Linked DNA regions of Chlorogloeopsis sp. ULAP01. The protein of the gene in region 2 interacts with the protein of the main gene of each other region in a pairwise test. Links are inferred from orthologs where the notes say so. Each region holds a gene or a part of one and is shown on either strand. Other genes may lie near its edges.

Evidence for each region. The genes of interacting proteins can lie anywhere in the genome.
Region 1: the proteins of clpS (region 2) and dps interact in binary tests that used the Escherichia coli proteins (3 or more experiments, as listed by UniProt). The link is inferred for Chlorogloeopsis sp. ULAP01 from one-to-one orthologs.

Annotation. Positions count from the first base shown.
Region 1 is NZ_JAUDRH010000002.1:476,832-479,828, reverse strand. What follows is about bases 133-2,904. They hold dps (DNA starvation/stationary phase protection protein Dps), read right to left. Parts: upstream 1,916-2,904; coding sequence 1,349-1,915; downstream 133-1,348. Other genes in these bases: QUB80_RS05740 (AtzH-like domain-containing protein), read left to right, coding at 2,894-2,904; QUB80_RS05745 (DUF4278 domain-containing protein), read left to right, coding at 2,530-2,811; QUB80_RS05750 (hypothetical protein), read right to left, coding at 2,032-2,343; QUB80_RS05760 (four-helix bundle copper-binding protein), read left to right, coding at 687-1,055; QUB80_RS05765 (DUF305 domain-containing protein), read right to left, coding at 133-167. Outside these bases: more of QUB80_RS05765, read right to left, coding at 1-132; more of QUB80_RS05740, read left to right, coding at 2,905-2,997.
Region 2 is NZ_JAUDRH010000004.1:177,167-180,105, forward strand. The notes cover bases 212-2,925. They hold clpS (ATP-dependent Clp protease adapter ClpS), read left to right. Parts: upstream 212-1,284; coding sequence 1,285-1,566; downstream 1,567-2,925. Other genes in these bases: QUB80_RS09360 (hypothetical protein), read left to right, coding at 212-320; QUB80_RS09365 (hypothetical protein), read right to left, coding at 630-989; QUB80_RS09370 (hypothetical protein), read left to right, coding at 1,111-1,239; QUB80_RS09380 (CPBP family intramembrane glutamic endopeptidase), read left to right, coding at 1,794-2,624; QUB80_RS09385 (WG repeat-containing protein), read right to left, coding at 2,636-2,925. Outside these bases: more of QUB80_RS09360, read left to right, coding at 126-211; more of QUB80_RS09385, read right to left, coding at 2,926-2,939. UniProt on the Escherichia coli protein: Involved in the modulation of the specificity of the ClpAP-mediated ATP-dependent protein degradation.

The sequences.
Region 1 (2,997 bases), on a different replicon or contig from region 2:
CTAGCATCAGTGGCAGTCGTAGTAGTGTTGGGTATCTGGCTTTGGTTTTGGGAAGCAGTTGTAGAACAGGCTGTTAATACACCGCCTGTTAGAGATGCGATCGCTACAGAAGCAAATGCAAGAAATCCAGTTTTCCAAGAAATAGTTTGCATAGGCTTAACATCCATACTCAGAACTTTCCTTCTCCATTTTGAAATCTCCAGTTAACTGGAGTGTCAACTGCAATGTTCTATTAGAATAGCTGTCTTGAAAAAAGGAGCTAGGAACTAGAGGCTAGGGGCTAGAGAAAAGATATTTTCATGACGAGCGTTGTGTGATTTATCTAGCTCGTTATTAGACACTAAATGCTTAGTGTTTCATACAAAAATGAAATTAAAATGAAATCTTAGTTTTTAGTGAATCTTTTCTCTTTGAACAATTTGAAATTATGATTGATTTTTTACTGTCTATAAATATCTTGAATTGTAAGAATCCTGACTTTTTAGATAAATCGGGGTTCTGTGTTTTAGTTTACGTATGTTGATTTACTTATGCATACAAAAATGAAATTGGCATGAAATTCCGGTTATTCTATCGGTAGAAATTTTATTACCCCATTAGTGAGAGGCAAACATACTTACAACTTTTTAAGGTGATGCTAAAGGCAATTTTGCCTGTCAACCTAAGCAATTGGAGAAGTTGAGATCATGGCTATACAACAACTCACTTTGAACCAAGTTAATCAAGGAATGCAGGAGTGCATTCAAAACTGCTTAGACTGCCATAGCATCTGCATGAATACGGTGACATACTGCTTACAAAAAGGCGGCAATCACGCAGAACAATCTCATATCCGGTTACTACTCGACTGCGCTGAAATTTGTGAAACTAGCGCTAATTTTATGCTTCGGACTTCTGAACTCCACACACGTACCTGCGGCGTTTGTGCTGAAGTGTGTGAGCGTTGCGCTCAAGATTGTGATCGCATGGGTGATGATGCTCAAATGAAAGCTTGCGCTGATATGTGCCGCCGTTGTGCTGAATCTTGTCGCCAAATGGCAATGGCAAGGGCATAAGTAGCCAACACCTTAAAAGGTGTGGCTATAAGACAAAGTCTGCAAAGGCAGGCTTGATTATAATAGCCTTAGACCTTTAGCTTGTAGGCTGAAGTGAACCTAGAACTACAATAAAACGCCTGGAACTTCAATTCCAGGCTTATAGTTCAAGTCAGTTTACACTGACTGAAAATCTTACTTAGTCAGTTTTAACTGACTTTAGCTTTTAGCCAAAAAATTTATTATTTCTTGGCGGACTTATCTTCAACTGATGTAATATTATGCCCCGAAAATTACTTAAATATTACCTGTGTTTATCTCACACCTACTTTCTGTTGACTCTTAGCAGCTGTAGCACCATTTTCTGATTTAATTTCTGCTGGTTGTAAATGAGCTTCTAAGAACCACAGTCGCTTGTCAATTGTGCGAGAAACTTCAGTATAAAGATCAGCTGTATCAGCATCACCTAACTCATCGGTTGTATCGATCGCTTCTCTAATGTGTTTAGCGTAGGATGCGAAGCGCTCTGCTAAAGCAGTGACGTGTTCCATGCTCTCTAAAATATCAGTTGGATATTCTGGCAATATGGAGCTAGCAGCTGCCATGCGAGCTGTACCGCAAGCATAGCCACCTAGAGCAGTGACTCTTTCCGCAACCATATCAATGTATTCTTCTAGTTCACCTGCCATTTCATCAAACATTTCATGCAGTTGATAGAAGTCGGCTCCTTTGACATTCCAGTGCGCCTGCTTTACTTGAGTTTTGAGATCTAAAGTCGCTGCCAGAGTTTGGTTGAGAAGTTCAACAATTTTGGTGCGTGCATCGGCAGGAAGATCGATGCGGCTTGGATAAAGGCGTGATGACAGTTTATTTGTGCTCATGGTTGTCACTCTCTTTTATGGAATCGATAAAACAAGTCTACAAATAGAAGACCATTGCGCGAAACTCTCTGGCGGCAGATGGTATTTTTCTCTTGCCGCTATAAAATAAATGCATTCTAGAAAAGAATTGTATTAGCAAGAGCGGGTTTAAATTGCTCAGTTTCGCTCAAGCTACAAATATTTAGAAGCGATCGCCTCCTTTGCACGATCGCTCTCAAGTCAATACAGCGTTTTGCAAGTACATGAGGTACACCCCTCCCTAAGCCTCCCCTTGGCAAGGGGAGCCAGTGCGGTGGACGGGTTAAGCGCGTTGTAGACGCCCAGAGGGCGGCTTCCCGCAGGGTAGCACCTGGCGTCACCTGGCGTCGGGTTAAGCGCGTTGTAGACGCCCGGAGGGCGGCTTTTCGCAGGGTAGCACCTGGCGTCACCTGGCGTGAGGGTGCGCTGTCTTCGCGGGTGGGGTATTTCTGTACCTCACGAAGTTGAAATCTGCTGTATTTTCTTAATTCTGCTTTTTTCTGGAAAGATTTCCGTAAAAACCAATTATAAGCTTGTAGCTCAATATCGAGCCTGATTTGGCTGATAAGCGTGTATTTACGAGGATAATCAACTTTATGAAACTTTACTATCGCGGCGCTAGCTACGAATACGATCCAACAAAATCTGCAAGCAATAGTGAATTTAAACCAGCTTCTGACATGATTTACCGTGGGATTGTTTATAGTGTCAATCCTAATCCTAAGCCGATGGATATTCTTGCAACACGAGTAACCCAGAAATTAATGTATCGAGGAGTTACTTACTTCGTAAATAAAGCTGTACACAGAGAAGTTACCGTAGTTACTCCACCAGTCAGCACTCCACAATTCACCACACCTTCACTCTTTGAGACTTAAAATCTTAACAACATTTTTTTGCCCTAGTGGTTTGCCAAACCAAGATAAATTTGTATGTCAGCTTTCAGTAATCTATATTTGCATGGTGAACCACTTGGGAAAACTAAAACGTTTAACAAATTTAAATATAGATTCAGATGCGGCAGCAGTGACTTTAGAGTTTCACCGAGTTGTTGACGGTGTGGA
Region 2 (2,939 bases):
AAGCAATTATGACTAAAATCACCTACTAACTGTGATTTGAATCACCTAAAACTAAGTGTGTAATCACAATTTATACTGAGGTGCAGCTGGGATAATAACTATACAATTTAGTTGGTTTATTACTTATGAAAACAAAGTACGTTATTCGTCAATTAGTAGAAAAAGCCATTTTTATTAAAAAACTAACTCCTGAAATTGAAAATGAAATTAACTCAGAACTAACGGCAATGGGTTATATTTCTGATGTTGATTACGAGGCTCTAGAATTATTGATGGCAGAAATGGATGCCGGTCGAATTCAGTTGATTCCTAGTATTTGATGGTAGTTTGTTAGTAATGTGTTTCCTAATATTTAAGTCAATTACAACAACAAGTACCTGAAATTAACTGAAAAATTGGCAATATAATTTCTACAAAAATGACGCAGCAGCATGAGCGTCTGATTGATATAACTGCTGGTGTTTTTTTAAGAACACTGATGTATAAGACAATTTAGCGCATCAAGGATGGCGGCGGAATAACTTATACCAATGCGTGGATTTTGGATTAAAAACATTTTATTCATAGGCTAGTCCAGAATTTTGAAACAAGACTCCCGCGTGCCAATTTGGTATTACAAAGATGAAGTATTATGTTGGGCCATTATCCTTTTTGTATGCGTGCCAAACTTGATAAATAAATTGATTGAGTTGTTGTTTAGTAATTGTGTCTATTCCGAGTTTGGCTTCTTTAGCTAAAACTTCACTCAATATAGAAATTATTTCTGTATCTAAGGCAGGCTGGAATAAATTTAAAGGCCAAAGTAGATCTGATGCCGCTCGCAAATCTCTTGTTAAAGGGGGTTCCCAAGAGTAGACTACAAGTAGCAAAGGACGTACCCAGCACGATTGACGGGAAAGCACAACTTGAATTACTTCTGCATAGAGCCTGCGATCGCCATGCTCTAGGTAAACTATTTGTCCTGGTTGAAAGTCTGAGACAATCTCCATAATCAATCACAGGGCTGTCTTTAGTGGTAACCACTGTTAGTTGCTATTTTTTTATTTTAAAAGCTAAATATAACTAACTTGTAGCGACAATACATTGACGCTCAAAGGCGGCAAAAAAAATATGAGTACGCCACAGCCAAGCGATCGTGTAGTTAGAGCGATTCAACTAGCAATTGTAGTCATTGTCCTGCTCCAATATTCAATCTTGGTGCTATACAATAAGTTAAGCAACTATACAAATAACTTCTAAACAAAAACTTCTGTTGTAGTAAATAACACAAGAGAGCAAAGAGCCGTGTCACTAGAAACCCTAGAGAAGCGTTCAACATCCCGTAAATTAGCGCCTCAGTATCGCGTTTTGCTCCATAACGATGACTACAACTCTATGGAGTATGTGGTGCAGGTTTTATTGACTACAGTGCCAAGCCTTACTCAACCCCAGGCTGTCAGTATTATGATGGAAGCTCATACCAATGGCATCGCTTTAGTCATTACCTGCGCTCAAGAACACGCGGAATTTTATTGTGAAACCTTGAAAAATCATGGTTTGACTAGCACTATTGAACCAGAAGAATAAATATTGCTTGCTGATTGTAAATACCTTCGCCAAAATCCAACACCCTAGAAGGGTGTTGCTATACGTACCAAGCTCCGAAGTTCTGAGCGCCGGAAGCCGCAAAGCGTCTACAGACTTCTCGCTGCCTCCCCAGCCTGTGGGTGTTTCAGAAAATCGGTGAAGGTATTGAATTGTAAATTACTATTTGCTAATGGTATGACTACGATTAGCGAGTAGCCTATTGCTGCATGAAAATAAACCTTACCTCTCTAGCCCAGCATTCTTTCCCGATTCGACTGGCTATCTTTATTTTGATTTTGTTGCTATTGTGGTTGCCCATAGCAGCACCTATATATTTACTGGTAAAAGATCCTAATTTAGTTATTATCTTCACAATGGTGCCGTTAGCCATTGAATTTTTGATTTTGCTTCCTTTTTGGGGCAAATACGTTCATCAGCAACCACAGATATTCCAGCATTATGGCTTAGAACTAACGCGCAAGAATGGAGTAGAACTGCTCAGAGGTTTAGCAATTGGATTCGTCAGTATTTTGATTTTGTTTGGTTTAGAAGGATTGCTGGGTTGGTTGGAGTGGCTGCAAACTAGTTCTTTTCAATTGAGATTTGTTCTAGAAGGGATAATTACTGGTTTGGGTACAGCGTTTGCCGAAGAATTATTTTTTCGAGGCTGGATGTATGATGAACTACAACGCGATTACAACCCTTCAGTAGTACTGTGGGCAACTGCGACAATTTTTGCTGTCGCTCACTTTATTAAACCCTTGTCAGAAGTAATTCGCACATCGCCCCAATTTTTGGGGTTATTACTTTTGGGGTTAGCATTGGTATGGGCAAAACGCCGTTGTCGGGGAAGATTGGGCTTCCCAATAGGTATACATGCAGGGTTAGTTTGGGGCTGGTATATTATCAACGTCGGGCAGTTGGTGAAATATTCTGGGCGAGTTCCCGATTGGGTGACGGGTGTGAATAAGAATCCCTTAGCTGGGGTGATGGGGTTGGCGTTTTTGGGAGTTTTAGTATTGTGGATGCGGGGGAAAGGTGAGCGATCGCGTATTTGATTTGATAAATTCTAAGGATGGCAAATATAACCGCACTTATCGCCAATTGCTACTGCTGCTAATCCTTCTTGAAATTGATCGGCGTAATCAAATTGCGGCTGAATTACTACCTCACCACTCTTGCTAATATAGCCGTACTTGTTGTCACTCCGGAGAGTCGAAAATACTGCCAGATCTTGAGAAAAGTCCCCAGCATTGTCAAATTGTGGTTGAATTGTAAATTGACCACTTTTATTTATATAGCCGTAGTAGTCATCAATCTTGACATATGCCAATCCTTGAGAAAAGTTCCCAGCATCGTCAAATTGTGGTTGA